Regions from separate parts of the Paenibacillus sp. YSY-4.3 genome, predicted to be linked through region 2. Evidence: riboswitches for the same ligand, from Rfam matches in the RefSeq annotation. Region 2 holds a riboswitch; each other region holds the start of a gene.
The links. Region 2 has a riboswitch for thiamine pyrophosphate ahead of ACYUJT_RS23665 (YkoF family thiamine/hydroxymethylpyrimidine-binding protein). Riboswitches for the same ligand answer to the same signal wherever they lie in the genome.

Region 1 (5,126 bases), on a different contig from region 2:
TCCGAGAGAGAGCTGATAAGGGTGACGGTGGTTCAGCCCCTCGAGGCCGAAGGTCAGTAAAGCCTCATCGACTCGCTCCTTCACGAGCTTCTCCGTTAATCCCTCCAGCCGCAAGGAAAAAGCAATTTCCTCCGCCACATGCTCAGCGACGAATTGAAACTCGGGATTCTGGAACACAAAGCCGATGCGGGATGCAGCCAGCTCCACGTGCTTATCGCGCTTGTTTCTGCGCCATCGGCTCTTCCTTGCGGTCCGGTCGGATTGCCTATTATCCAAAGGCTCTCCTTGCAGCAAATAATTTCCTTCCGAGCGGAGCAGCCCCATCAGGCTCAGCAGCAGCGAGCTCTTTCCCGCCCCGTTAGGCCCGGTAATCGCAATGAAATCGCCTGGAGAAACCGTGGCATGCTCAATCTCAATCACCGGCCTGCCATGCCTTAGGCCTGTGAACCGGGATACCTCCAGCAGCTTCCCGGCAGAGAGCGATGCCGGCTGCTCCTGAGGAACCGGTTCAAGAAGCGCTTCTCCCTCGGGCGATAAGAAGTAGTGCTCCCATACGCCGGGATACCAAATACCGAACTCCTTCAGCTCAGATTGATACGTGCCGAATACCTCTTGCGGCGCCCCATGTCCGAGCAGTTGCCCTTCCGGGCCAAAAAGAATGACCCGATCGACAAAGCCGGCAATTTCCTCGATCCGATGCTCGACGATAATCAGCGTCCGATCCGGGGAAACCTTCTTGACCGTATCCCAAATCTGTTCCCGGCCTTCCGGGTCAAGCAGCGCGGAAGGCTCGTCCAGGAACAGCACCTGGGGATTGGAGAGCAACACGGAGGCCAGAGCCAGCCGCTGCTTCATCCCCTGGGACAAGGTGTCGATTTGGACATGCAGCTCCGGCAACTGAAGGCCGACTGCCTGAAGAACCTCTTCCATTCTTCCCAGCATTTCATTTTGCGGAACAGCCAGATTTTCGAGAACAAAAGCTAGCTCCTCATCGACATACGGCATGCAAAATTGGGTATCCGGGTCTTGGAATACAAATCCCCAGGATGGCGGCTGTATCCGATCCTCGCAGCGCATCGGCACCTCGACAAGCGAAGGAATAATACCAGAGAGCACCTGCAGCAGGGTAGACTTCCCACTCCCGCTCGGACCGAGCAGCAATACCTTCTCTCCCTGCCGTACATGAATAGTAAGATCTTTAAAAATGAAGCGTTCTTCACCCGGAAATTTAAGCCGCAGCCCAGTTACGCCAGCTGCTATAGCCGCTGCCCCGTTCTGCTGGTCGCTTACCGCGGCGGATGTCAATATAGGCATCATCGCTTAATCGTCCAGCGCCGCATAATCTTTGTCTTCCACAGGCCGCAGCAGATTGGTTACTCCCGTGGCCTCTACCGCCTTCACAATCGCATATGCCAGATATCCGCAAATCAGGGCGGAGCTGACGGCGCGCATGCCGTATTTGGCAATCAGCAGCCAAGTCTGGTAATCCTGGATGTATCCATAATAAATGTCCGGAATCAACGAACCTACCGCCGCGGCTATACCTGCCAAAGCCGCCACAGCTGCTGAATAGTTCTTGTAGCGGAATGCCGCAAAAACCAGCTCAGCGCCCAGCCCTTGGAGCACGCTGTACATTACAAGCTGTATCCCCCACTCGCTGCCGAACAATATCGATACGTGCGCCGCGGCAATTTCGGCGATTAGCGCTACACCGGGCTTGCGGATCAGTAGAAACACCAGTGTAGACGCCATAAACCACATGCCATAGACGAGTTCATCCGCCTGCGGGAAAAACGAAAACAAATTATATACCGCGCTCCAAAAATAATAAACTACCCCCAGGACGATCGATACGAAAATCGTTACGAGCAGATCGCTCAGCTTCAACCCCCGGCCGCCTTTTCTTTGTACTGCTTCTTGCATTACGGTCATCTCCCCTTCTTCTTCCTTCTTTGAATTAGTATGGCTAAAAAACAAAAAAACCGCTGGATATGCTCAGGCGGCTGTATGAGTTCATAGGCACGAAAAAACCTTGAACAACGGATTATCTACGCTGGCATTATCCAGATCAGATTAACGGTCAGCAGTGGATTGTACTGCAATCTCAGCCTGATTCCCTCAAGCTCCCGTATCACTATGCGATTGATTTAACCATACAACAAGAGATGCTGCAGTAGCAAGCATTATTTAAATATTACAGCTTCGTTGTTGATTTAGTTTGTATTATATGTCAATATAGTCGGAAATGGAAAACGGCAGCACCATTGTTCAGCACAGGAATTAGGGGGAACCAATTTGACCGCAAAATGGATGAAATGGATGACGGAGCTTACCTCCCGGAAATGGATCTCCCGGCTGATGGGTCGGTTCTCACACTCAGAAGCAAGCCGGCTTCTTATACCTACTTTCGCTAAATCCTATGGCATTCCGCTGCATGAGGCCGAGAAGGACATTAAAGAATACCGGACATTGAACGAATTCTTCACACGCAAGCTTAAGCCGGACATGCGCCCGATTCATTCCCTCCCGGAGGGATTGATCAGCCCCGTCGATTCATTAATTACCGCGATGGGAGAAATTCGGGCGGGAACAATTCTCAACGTAAAGGGCCAAGACTATTCTTTGGAGGAATTGCTTAATTACTCTCCACGCACGGAAACCTATAATCACGGTTTTTTCTTCGTGCTTTACCTTAGTCCGACCGACTATCACCGCATTCATGCCCCCATAACGGGGAACAAGCTGGAAAGTGAGCATATTAAAGGGAAGGTCTATCCAGTCAACGACTTTGGAATGAGAAATATGCGGAGGGTACTCAGCCGCAACGAGCGGCTTATCACTTACATTTCCCACGATCTAGGAGAAGTTGCCGTCGTTAAAGTTGGGGCTATGAACGTAAGCAGCATCAAATATACAGATTCCGAGGCGAAGCATTGGAACCGGGGTGACGATATGGCTTATTTCGAATTCGGCTCGACCGTCGTCCTGCTAGTCGAGAACGGTACATTTGAGCCGCTTCCTGAGCTTGCCCCGGGCTCTAAGGTCAAGATGGGAGAGCCTTTAGGGAGGTTCTACCCCGCCGGCAAGCGCAGCACAACAGTCAAATCTTGACTTGAACGGAGACAACGAAATTTCTTATATCTTTCACCAAGCAGGCCGCCCTTCATTTAATGGAGACGGCCTGCTATTATCTTACGGCTATAACGCCCGCTTGCCTTCGCCTTACTCCACGGTAATCCTGCCAACTTGTGTTTGCAGCAAGATCTCCCCTCCGCCGCCATTGACCTGGCTCGTTCCTTCCGCAGCTCCGGTGATTTTTCCTACCTCATTCTTAATAACAAGCGTGCACTGCACAGCATCGTCCAGGGCTGCATTAATATTTCCGATCTCCGTTTTGACATTAAGCTTGCCTTCGCCGCTCAATTCGGCAATACGCACGTCAACGCTGCCCGTGGACGTTATTATCGATGATTGCCCCGTAATGCGGACATTATCCATTTTAATCTGTCCGACTTCGCTGCGGATGCTGTAGCTTCCTTTCAGGTCATGAAGCTCAACTATGCCTACATCATTCCGGATATCATAGCTCTCCATGGCTAGCGGTACTTCTATCTCGTAATCGATCATGAAGTCGGAGAATCCGTATTTTTTTTGCGCCCATTTCCACAGGCTTGAATTCGGGTCATCCTGCGGATGCACAGTGATCCTCAACTGATCGCCCTTCTCGGTCACAGCTACCTCAGCTTGATCCAATATGCGCTGCCTGCTCTCCTGCTTGGTCGATTTTCCAAACCACACGACGGCATGAACGCGGATTTTATCCCCATCATACGTGCTGACTTTGATATTTCCAACTGTATGGTCAACGCTAAGCTTTGTCGCCTTGCCCATCTGATGGCTCACCGAAATATCCCGGGACAATCCCGCTTCCTTGCTCCTCTGCCCCCACTTATCCGCAGCATTGATGACCGACTGCTCCAGCGAGCTGGTGGCCTGGACAATCGCTTCATCGGATTTATCTTGTATGCCGCTGCAGCCGGCCAGCACGGCCAGCGTTACTGCGGCCGCCGTCATTGTTATGGAATTCAATCTCTTTCTGCTTCTGACACGACTCATAGTCCGCTCCTGCCTCCTATTATTATCATTGTTGAATTTCCCCTCATATGTACTCTCTTAATTGTAACGGTTTATTTATACGGCTCCACAGGCTGAAGACCGGAGTTATCCCAGACCTGAGGCTAGGATGCCAGCTCTCCCCAAAAGACTTGGATAATAAGAAGAGGCCAGCATCCCAAACAATGCCGGCCTCTGTTTAAATAATACAGCGTTATTTCTTCGTTACCAGTTTATAAATGATTTGTGCCGCTTCGGCCCGGGTCAAGTAGGCTGCAGGAGCAAACTCCCCTTGGCCTCTGCCTTGAATTAGTCCTAGGGAATGAGCCGCATTTACCGAAGCTGCCGCCCAATCCGCGATTTGGGCTGCATCTGCAAAGCTTCCTGCAGCTTCCTGTGTGCTTACGCCGCCTCCCTGAATCGCATAGGCCTTCATCAGCATTACAGCCATCTCTTGTCTAGTTATCGAAGCATCCGGGTCAAATGTCCGGCCGTCACGTCCTTGCACAAGGCCTGCCTTATAAGCCCCTGACAAGGACTGGTAGTACCATGCACTCCGGGATACATCCGTAAACTCATCCATAGCTCCCTGCTCAAGCTTCAACGCGCGGGACAGCATGACTGCAAATTCTGCACGGCTGACCGAGCGGCCAGGCTCATAAGAGCCGGTTGGCGTTCCCGCAACGATTTGCCGCAGCGCTAGCCCGGATACCGCTTCATGAGCCCAGAACGTTTCCGGTACATCTGCAAACCGCTTCGTAAACTCCAGCACCGCATATTTGCTGAAGTGGCTGGCTTGTGCGCTCATCTCTCCGTTAGCCCACTGCCCGCCCACATACTCCAGCTTACCTTCGTCGGAAACATAGAAAATACCTGTTTGTTTAATATTGTGAACTGCATCCAGCTTGATCCGGATCGTAATCGGAGACCGGAAGCTCTTTAGCTCCTTCTCCGTCCCTTCACCGGTTATCAAGCTTAGTTTGAAATCGTAAGCCTGCCCAAGCGGCTTGATC
Region 2 (5,126 bases):
TGCTGCGCAATCTCCCCTGGGTCTTGTCCTTCGAGGGATTCGCCATGCAGATAAACGCCGCCAGTCACCAGGCTATCGATGGCTGAAGGATACACCCGGTTCAGGCAGAGGGCCAAGGAGCTTTTCCCGCAGCCGCCCGGGCCGAGAAGCAGCATTACTTCGCCTTGGTGCAAACGGAGAGAAATTGAGGAGAATACTAGCTCCTCCCCCTCCTCGCTAAAAGCCAGGGATAAATCTTTCGTCTCCAAAACAATCGGTTTATCCATCGTATCTTGATCCGGTAGCGCTGTATTCATTACAGCTTCACCGAAGTTCGTTTTTGATTAGCGTTTTGGGCTGCGGCCTTTCCAATGGGGAAGCTTCTCAGCACGCCTGTGCGGGCCAGCGCATCGGATATCCATTTACCCAACAGGCCGGCGATGACCGCTCCGCTGATAACCCGGACGATGAACATGGAGATGACAAGACCCGTGGACAATGCGGCAAACCCGGAATGGAAGAAGCCCCAAGCGAAGCTGAATACGGCGGCGCCTACGCCTGCTCCCATGAGCACTGGCGTGTTGTAGTAGCGGTATCTTACGGCGGCGAAGGCTGCTTCCGCGCCGAGACCTTGAATAAAGGCGGACAGGATCAGAATCGGGCCGGTGACGTTGCCGATCAATACCTCGATCGTTCCGGCGATCGTCTCGGACAGCAGGGCTGCTCCAGGTTTGCGCAAAATATAGGCCGAAATAATCGAAACGATAAACCATATGCCAAAGATGACCTCATATCCCATCGGACCCATAAAGCCGACGAGCACATTACCTACCTGCAGGAAAATCAAGTACACGACAGCAAATACGACAGACAGCGAGCTGAGAACGATAATGTCGCGAAGCTTCCAGGATGACATCCTTATTCCCCCTTCCTCTGCACATGATCCGGTTTAGTTGATGGACTGTTGCAGGAGATCGTCGCAGTCATGACTAGATGGGAGGTCTTGGTGCTCGAGGTGACGAAGGCGTTCTCGAGCGACCGGAAAACCTGATGGGCATTACCGTCCAAGCGGCTGGCGTAATGAATCCCGCCGGAGAACGTCCCCTCGGCTTCCGCAGCTTTTACCGCATCATAGATAACGTCCATATAGTGGGGCACCCCCATCGGATAGAGCGCGAATTGAGCTGCGGTATCTACCGAAGTGTCGTTCCCCTCGTTTAAGCGGACATCGTCCTCGGACATGTAGACGTCTCCTTCCGTATCTCCCGGGCAGCCGACGGAGAAAGTTGCGCTGAGCGCGACATGCTCGCCGCTCTTTGCCGCTTGAAGAAAGATGGATTTAACGACGTCGAACACATGCTCATGGCGGCCGCGCACGCAGGTGCTGACGTCATCGCTCTGAACCCAAACCTTGGACGTGTCGGTATGCTCCAGTGCTTCGAGAATGATCGGGACGAACCGGTCGCTCATCGGAAACAAAGAGAACCGGCAGCCGACGATGCGGCTGGTGCCGCAAGCCACAGCTTGAATGTTTTGCTCGATCGGATTGTTGTTCATGTTACTTTTCCTCCCTTGGATAAATTAATCATTGCCTGGAACGACAAAAAAACCGCACCCGAAGAGTGCGGTTTTATCGATCCAAGCCTGTGCTTGCTTTAATATATTAAAGTGAACATGCAGCGCTATTCATCGTTTCCCCGCACTTCCCCACGCTAGTATGATCTAGATCGGGTGTAAAGGGTTAACCGTTCCTCAATCGGGAACGATCTCTCAGCCAGCAAAGGCACCCCTAGTGCATTTCTCCGTTATGCGGTTGTCAATGGTTCCCATTATACAGAGTTCCATTAAATTGTAAAGACCTCGCCTAAATGAACTGGTCTATATTCTCGCAAATATTCATATTGTAACGGTAGAAGAGAGGACAAGGAGCGTGCGGATCGTGAACAAGGCGAAGATGACATTCCGGTTCGATGAACACGGGCGGGAAGCCCGCCATGCACAGGGGGCCTGGGACCAGCAGGGGATAAAACCCGTCCCCGCTCCAAGGCATGACAAGGAGCCTGAGCAATCGGATCAGGGACCCAAAGATATTACCACAGCTTACCGTGCGGTAGAAACGATGGACTATTGGGGAGATCCTTTTACGGATCATACCGGAACAGGGATTGCCGTATTTCCGGAGCACTCCGAACCAGGCGGCGGTGATTATTATTTTCGCCAAACGCGAACCTCCTGGTGGAAGGTTGCCGGCTCGCTGACCGGGGCGATCGTGACCGGGGCGCTCTTTGGATTCGTCGTTCTGTCGATGTTCAATCAGGAAATGTCGGTGCCGATCCCCGGAATTAGCGTGCCGAAGCAGGAGGCAGCCGGAGAAGCGGCAGATATCCCTGTGCTGGGCAGCCTAATCACGGAGGAACAGGCTCCGCTCGTGCAGGTCGTTCTGCCTTCGCAAAGCTATCATTTTCTGCAGTACGGCGTATTCAGCACGGCGGAAGGCGTCGCGCTAGCCCAGGAACAATTACGCTCCGCAGGCATCGCTGCTGCGCGGGATACCTTGGATGAGAAGCGGGTATACGCAGGAGTCTCCCCTAATCGCGAAGAAGCTAAATTGCTTAGCGGGAGGCTGAAAACGGGGGGTGTCCACCTTATTTTGCATGAGATTGCCTTGCCGGAATCCGTTACCGTGGAATATAAGGGGGATGCAGCATCCCTTCAGCAATATTTGGCGCAAAGCGCGGATCTCGCTTACATGCTGAGCTCCTCCTCGGCAGCTCTTCTGGGAGAAGCTACCCCTGAACGCCAGAGCCAGGAGGAGATCGGCCAGTTAAGGGAAAGCCATCAGTTGTGGACCAAGAGCGCTGCCTCGGTTCGGGGCAAACTGACATCTTCCGCAGAGGCTGCAGCGAAGGAAATGGAGAAGGCGATGAACAGTGCGGTCGAGGCGATGGAGGAATTTAATGAGAAGGGCGAGCAGACCATGCTCTGGGAAGTGCAAAATGAAGCGATGCGGTTCATTCTGGCAGAACAAGAGCTGGTCGGAGGCAAAGAGGGGCCGTGAACGAACAATCGAAAGGCAGGGAATTGGAAATAGTTGCCCCTGCCTTTTTTATGTTTGTATTGCCGATCAATTAACCTTATAATAATGAAGTGCTAAGTGTCAAAAAATGGCGAGGTTAACAGCTCTGAACTTATTCGGGCGAAGGCCGAGCAAAGGAGAATCCTAACTTGGAATTTGCAGCTTCATCATCGCGGCATGTAATATTGGCCTCGTCTTCACCACGCAGACGGGAATTGCTGGCTTCCTTACATATTCCGTTTGAGGTTATTCCAAGCGAAGCGGACGAAACTACACCGGAGCAATGGGAGCCGGAGCAAATCGTCATGGAGCTTGCGCTGCGCAAGGCCAAGGCGGTTCAAACATCGCTTGAGCAAGCATCGCGCGAAGCCGTGATCATCGGCAGCGACACGATCGTCGTCTTGGATGGACATGTGCTCGGCAAGCCCAAGGATGAAGCGAAGGCAGCTTCGATGCTCCGTTCATTGCAGGGACGAAGCCACTATGTGTATACTGCCATTGCTTGCATTGATGCGAATAGCGGACGAACGGAAGTCGAATATCGCCGTACGGCCGTTACGATGAGACCCGCAGCCGAGGATGAAATCGCCGCATATGCCAGGACCGGAGAAGGCTTGGACAAAGCGGGCGCTTATGCGATACAAGGACTCGGGTCGATTTTTGTCACAGGAATCGAAGGCTGTTATTTCAATGTGGTCGGACTGCCGCTTTCCTTGCTGAGCGAGATGCTCTGCCGTTTTGGAATCCAAGTGTTAAGGTAATCGATTCCAGCCGAAAACGATGTAACAAATAACTTCATATGTACGTTGTTTAAGAAGAGGAAGAGATAAAGCATATCCTTCCGTAATGAATTTGCTGGCGGCCGGTTATCCGGACCAATGCCTAATCATTCGGAAGCGAGGGATATGAATGGATACGCCGCAATATTTGCTGCGCGATATGCCTTTTGAGGAAAGACCTAGAGAACGCATGATGCAATTCGGAGCCGGATCGCTCAGTAATGCCGAGCTGCTGGCGATTTTATTTCGCACGGGTACCCGGGATGAATCGGCTATACATCTGGCTCAGCGTGTGCTGAGTGGAATTGGCGGGCTTCGCAATCTTGTGGATCTCAGTCTGGACGAGCTGATGAAGCTCAAGGGCATCGGCCCGGCCAAAGCGGTGCAGCTTAAAGCAGGAATCGAGCTGGGGCAGAGGCTTGCGAAGACGCGACTGCCAGAGGCCCAGGTCATTCGCAGCCCGCGGGATGCAGCGGATTTGCTGATGGAGCAGCTGCGTTATTTGCAGAAGGAACATTTTGTCTGTTTATTTTTGAATACAAAAAATCATATCATTGCTCAGGAGACGCTTTCCATGGGAAGCTTGAATTCCTCGATCGTCCATCCGCGAGAAGTGTTTCGCGCAGCGATTAAATGCAGCAGTGCGTCTGTCGTATGCGCCCATAATCATCCTAGTGGAGACCCGACGCCAAGCCCGGAGGATATCCGGATGACCCGGCGCCTATGCAAAGCCGGAGAAATCGTCGGAATCGATGTGCTGGACCACATTGTGATCGGAGACGGGGAATTCATAAGTTTGAAGGAGCAAGGCCTGATGTAATATAATAGACCAGATACAGAAGGAAAGGAAGATTACAGCATGTTAGGTGGTTTCACGAAAGATTTAGGAATTGATTTGGGTACAGCGAATACGCTCGTTTATATTCGAGGTAAAGGAATTATAGTGAGAGAACCGTCGGTAGTAGCGATGAATACAGATAATAAGAGCATTGTAGCGGTCGGGGAATCGGCCAAGAAAATGATCGGGAGAACACCTGGCAATATTCGTGCCATCCGTCCGATGAAGGACGGCGTTATTGCCGACTTCGATACCACCGCAACGATGATTAAATACTTTATTCGCCAGGCTCAGAAGCAGCGTTCCTTGTTCCAGCGCCATCCGAACGTGATGGTCTGCGTCCCATCTGGCATTACAGCGGTTGAACAGCGTGCGGTAGAGGATGCTACGAAGCAGGCCGGAGCACGTGAAGCCTACACCATCGAAGAGCCGTTTGCGGCAGCTATCGGTGCAG
Region 3 (5,126 bases), on a different contig from region 2:
CGGACAATGCCTCGGCTTCCGGGATGTTCGGCGTGACGATCAGCGCCAGCGGCAGAAGCTGCTCCTTCATCGCCCGTACCGCCTCCGGCAGCAGCAAATCCGCTCCGCCCTTAGCGATCATCACCGGATCGACGACGACATTGCGCCAGCCATGCTCCCGGATGCGTCCAGCCACCGCCTCAATAATCTCGGCGCTAAACAGCATCCCCGTCTTCAGGGCATCGACGCCAAGATCGGTGCTTACCGCATCGATTTGCTCTGCAGCAGCTTGTGGCGGCAGCGGGTACACGCCCTGAACGCCCAGCGTATTCTGCACCGTGATAGCCGTAATGGCCGACATGCCGAAGACATCCAGCTCCTGGAACGTCTTGAGATCGGCCTGTATGCCCGCACCGCCTCCGCTATCCGACCCTGCAATGGTAAGTGCTCTGGCTATGCTCATACAAGTTCCTCCCCTGTGGCGGAAGTCTCAAATTCGCGTACCGCGGCATGTCCCTTCAGGGAATGCGGATGCAGCTTGGCCAGCTCGTCGAGGAAGGCGATCTGAAAGCTGCCGGGGCCGATTTCAGATGTGCGCTCGGCCGCCCGGGAAGCCGCAGCGCCGTAGAATGCCAGCCCTGCCGTGCCGGCCAGCAACAAATCCTTCTCCACCGCAGCAAAAGCGCCCAGTACCGATGTCAGCAGGCAGCCTGCTCCCGTCACCTGGGTCAGCAGCGCATCCCCGCCGCTGACGACCCTGCACCGGCTGCCGTCTGAAATGACATCTTCCTTGCCTGTAATCGCTACGACCGCATTCAGTTGCCGCGCTGCCCGCAGCCCTAGCTGTGCGTTCTCATTGTCGGCGCTGTCTCCAGCGTCAACGCCCTTGATCTCGCGCGTCTCGCCGATGAGGTTGGCAATCTCCGCCGCATTTCCCCGCACGAGGGATATCTTTACCTCGCGGAGAATCCGCAGCGCCGACTCCGTGCGGAACGCCGTAGCCCCGACCCCAACCGGATCCAGCAGCACCGGTACGCCATGCGCATTCGCCGATTTTCCCGCAATGATCATCGCCTCGACCTGCTCCTTCGTCAATGTGCCGATGTTGAGCACGAGCGCCCCGGCGATTTGGGCCATGTCGGCCACTTCCTCCGGCGCATAAGCCATGACGGGAGACGCCCCAAGAGCATACAGCCCGTTCGCGGTAAAATTGGTCACAACCACGTTGGTCATATTATGAATGAGCGGTTTAGTTCTCTGAACCTTCGTAAGAAGTGCCGTTATATCGTTTTCAAGTGTACTCATTATGATCTGCCTCACTTCTTTTTGTAAGAATGATAGATTATGCCTTCGACATATAGGAGCCTTCCCCTACAGGGCGTATTCAGCCGTACTCATGGACACTGGCCAATCCTGAACGTTATAAGCCATATCCCAGAACATGTACTCGAGCTGGCAGCTCAGCAAATAGTGCTCGGTCATTTTTTTGCGCTCCAGCTCGGTCGTAATTTCCGCCCATTTGTCCAGACGCTCACAGAACTTAGCAGTCGTATTCGTCCTTGTCGCATAGAAATGAATCCACTCATAGAAAGGATGCGCTTCGGTTGGCTGCACTTCTTTCATCAGCTTCTCACCGATCTCCAGGTAAGTCCATGGACACGGCAGCAGCACCGCCATAATTTCAGCCAGGCTTCCTTCATGCGCAACATTCAGCATATGGCGGATATAATGATGCGCTCCCGGAGCCAGTGCATATCCTTGCATTTGATCATAGCTGACTCCGGCAACCGCACAGAAGTTATTATGCGGATGAACTTCGCTGTTCAGAATAAAAGAAATTTGCTGGTTAAACATTTCGATCTCATCGCGGCTCGAGCATTTGGATATGGCAATGCCGTAAATCCGCATATAAGCCGTTAAATACTCATGATCCTGCTTGACGTAATGAATGAGCTGCTCCTTCTGCAAGTCGCCGTTAGCGATTCCTCTCACAAAAGGGTGTTCAAAAATTGCCTGAAAAATACCATCGGCCTTCTGTCGAAGCTCCTGCGTAAAACTCATTGTTCTCCACCTCCGGATATAATGTGAACATGACCAGGAAGCCATTAGGGATGACGCCGCACATTTTTAAATACCAAAAAGGCCGCTCCATCAATGGAGCGGCCTCATTCAACATCACCTTTACACGGACAGCAAGCTGCTGTAATAAGTGTCAGACATTGGATTCCGACTCCACTTTCCTACGCTAGTACGAACTAGATCAGGTTCAAAGGGTCCAAGATAAGATCTTGTCTCAGCCGCTGACGGCTCCCCTAGTGGACTTCCTATTCATTTTCACTATTACTGTATCTGTCTTTACAAGAGTTGTCAAATTTTTGATATTTCAAATTATTTGCCGCAGCATTTTTTGTACTTGAGGCCGCTGCCGCATGGGCATGGCTCGTTGCGGCCGATCTTGGTGACGGACACCTGGCTTTTGTTCAATGGACTTAGCTGGCGATGTGCCGATCTCAGCTCCACATTGCCGAAAATCCGGTTCATCGCGAACGGAGTATGGCCTCTATGGATCCACAGTCTTGTATGGTTATATACATCGTTCATCAGAGCGACAACGGTATCGGCCTGCTCCATGCTTTGGAATTTCAGACCTCGTCTCTCAAATTCATGGATCAACTCGCCCGAAGTCGCTTGCATCGTACAGGCTAGCTGAATATCGTCGATAAGATAGTCGACCAATTCCGCATCCCGGGAAATTTCCTTCATCACATACGCTCTCAGCTTCGATAGCTGCGGCGTCATCTCGAAGTAATCTTCTTCGGCATATTTCAACAGCTCTTCGCGCTTCGGAATGAAATGCGGCTTGCCTTTAATCTGCGACAACAGCTCTTTAAAATCTCCTTGCGATTCCTCAAGAGACAAATATCCATCAATGATGAAACCCTCAGCTATCGTGTAATTCTGTTCTCTGCTCGTTAGCTCTCCGAATAGCTCCTTGAATCGTTTCTGATCGAGCTGCTCACTGTTCTGCGCATTATAAATTTCAATAAGCTTGTCCGGCTCAATCGCGCCGAATAAGTGGGTTGTAGCTAATATATACTCATGAACGAGCTGCGCACCCGCTCGTTGTTGGTGGAAATTCACGTGGTCCAGCTTGGCGTAAGCTTCTCTAATCTCATCCGGCATGACGATATAAAGCTGGCCCTCGCTGAAATAAGTAAATACGAGCCCACGGTTCATAAGATACCAATAGTGCTCGATCAGAATGAGATTGTTCTGCAGAACAGGTTGACGAAGAAGCGATTCGAACAATTGCCATTCCAGGCTGCTGGTCATCAGCAGAGCTGATTGCAAATGCTCCGCGTCGGTCATATAGGCTGTCAGCGCTTCTATTAATTCCTGCTTTTTCATCTTGGAACGTCCAGGCAAATTGCAGGCCGAAGCAAGCGCAGACAAACGAACCTTCGTCAGATCTTGAAGAATGTCAGGCAGACTTGTCGTTACTTCCCCGATAATCGCATGCTGGATATTCATTTGTTCAAGCATTTCATTATAATCTTCCAAGTTCAGTTCTCCTCTTTCAATTCCTTGTTTCCTTTGTATTTCCCATTGTATCGCATCAGTCATAAATCCACCGGATATCCCACTATTTCGGGCTCAACTACATATACTACCACACAAATGGCGTCTAGGAGAGGAATTCTCAGCAAATTTCATAATTTTCATTAGCAGAAATTATTGTTCGCGGTGTTATTAATAGCATATAATCCCTTTAAAGCCAAAGTATTCACTTCCAAAATATGGACTTGAAGGATTGCGGGCCATCCGTTATCGTCAATGGTTGATCAGGTATCTTCGTCAGATCGTTCAAACATTTTCAACAAACAGAGGTGATATGAACTTGGATAGAGACAACAAGATCAGAGAACTGGAGGAAGATTTACGAAGGATAAGCGAACAACTGTCTGAGCTGAAACACGGCCAGGGATATGCATCATCCCCCCTGAACCCGCCCGCTGAAAAGGAAGCAGTCCATGATCCGGCCCTTGAATCGTCTCTTCGAGCGCAGCAGCAGGGTCAGCAGTCCGGGCCGCCGCCGTGGAACCCGCAGAGCTCACAACAGCAGGAGCACCAACACGATCAACATCTACAACAGCAACAACTGCATCAGCAGCAAGTGCCGCAACACATTCAACAACAGTACGATCAACAAGGGCAGTCCCAAAATCATGGCACCTTCCCTGGCACGCAGCAGTATGATCACCAGCAATCTGACCAACCTGCGTGGAACCCTCAAAACCCGCAGCAGCAACAACTGTATTACGAACAACAACAACAACAACAACAACATCATCATCATCATCATCAACAGCAGGACCAACACGGCCAACCGCATCAAGCACAGCTCCAGAACCAAGCCCCTTTAATGGGAGCACCATATCAAGGCCAACAGCTGGAACTCCAGCAGCCCCCGTATATGAGGCCGCCAGCGAATGCGCCGCGTTCATCGCGCGATTGGGAATACGCCATTTCACGGGTATGGCTGCCGCGGGTATTCATCGTCGTGCTATTGCTTGGCGTGCTATGGCTGTTTATGGCCGCGGTCAACGCTGGATATTTAAATGAACCGGTTCGCTGCCTGCTGGGAGCCGTTCTGGCCGCAGCTATGTACTGGTTCGGAGACAGGCAGGTTCGCCAGCAGCGTGAGGCGCTGGGGCAGGTCCTTCTGGGCGGCGCAAATGCCGTCTTAGTTCTCACTCTTTTTGCCGCGCATATGCTCTATGACTTGATACCGCTTGGCATTGCTTTCGTGCTATACATAATGTCCATTGCCTTTGGCGTGTTCATAGCGGTTCATCATCGATCGCAAACGCTGGTTATCATCGCCTTGCTATCAGGGTATCTGATACCGTTTCTGGCCAAATCCCCGGCTAATCCGTGGATGTTCTTGCTGTATGAGGCCGTCTTCTCCATCGCCATGATGCTCGTAGCAATCCGTTTCAATTTCCGGGCTGCTTATATTGTAGCCATTTCTGTCCTGCATGTACCGCTCTTAATCTTGTATGCGCAAGGCCTTTACGATAAGAGCAAATATCTTTTCTTAATCGCCATATTATTGCAGCATTTCGTGCTATATGGAATTACGGTGG

Region 1: linked by a shared signal. The riboswitch ahead of ACYUJT_RS00745 (ECF transporter S component) and the one ahead of ACYUJT_RS23665 (YkoF family thiamine/hydroxymethylpyrimidine-binding protein) in region 2 are both predicted to bind thiamine pyrophosphate.
Region 3: linked by a shared signal. The riboswitch ahead of tenA (thiaminase II) and the one ahead of ACYUJT_RS23665 (YkoF family thiamine/hydroxymethylpyrimidine-binding protein) in region 2 are both predicted to bind thiamine pyrophosphate.

What each region holds. Positions count from the first base shown of each region.
Region 1 covers NZ_BAABMC010000001.1:173,889-179,014, reverse strand. Annotated here, with positions in the region: gene ACYUJT_RS00750 (ABC transporter ATP-binding protein) at 1-1,317, opposite strand, end outside; gene ACYUJT_RS00745 (ECF transporter S component) at 1,321-1,923, opposite strand; TPP riboswitch at 2,029-2,140, opposite strand; gene asd (archaetidylserine decarboxylase) at 2,296-3,111, shown strand; gene ACYUJT_RS00735 (DUF4097 family beta strand repeat-containing protein) at 3,223-4,116, opposite strand; gene ACYUJT_RS00730 (glycosyl hydrolase 53 family protein) at 4,328-5,126, opposite strand, start outside.
Region 2 covers NZ_BAABMC010000012.1:53,418-58,543, forward strand. Annotated here, with positions in the region: gene ACYUJT_RS23655 (ABC transporter ATP-binding protein) at 1-296, opposite strand, end outside; gene ACYUJT_RS23660 (ECF transporter S component) at 296-895, opposite strand; gene ACYUJT_RS23665 (YkoF family thiamine/hydroxymethylpyrimidine-binding protein) at 898-1,536, opposite strand; TPP riboswitch at 1,667-1,780, opposite strand; gene ACYUJT_RS23670 (SPOR domain-containing protein) at 1,919-3,037, shown strand; gene ACYUJT_RS23675 (Maf family protein) at 3,205-3,816, shown strand; gene radC (RadC family protein) at 3,965-4,654, shown strand; gene ACYUJT_RS23685 (rod shape-determining protein) at 4,694-5,126, shown strand, end outside.
Region 3 covers NZ_BAABMC010000001.1:22,960-28,085, reverse strand. Annotated here, with positions in the region: gene thiD (bifunctional hydroxymethylpyrimidine kinase/phosphomethylpyrimidine kinase) at 1-442, opposite strand, end outside; gene thiM (hydroxyethylthiazole kinase) at 439-1,284, opposite strand; gene tenA (thiaminase II) at 1,351-2,040, opposite strand; TPP riboswitch at 2,200-2,303, opposite strand; gene ACYUJT_RS00110 (SEC-C metal-binding domain-containing protein) at 2,368-3,540, opposite strand; gene ACYUJT_RS00105 (hypothetical protein) at 4,011-4,403, shown strand; gene ACYUJT_RS00100 (DUF2339 domain-containing protein) at 4,403-5,126, shown strand, end outside.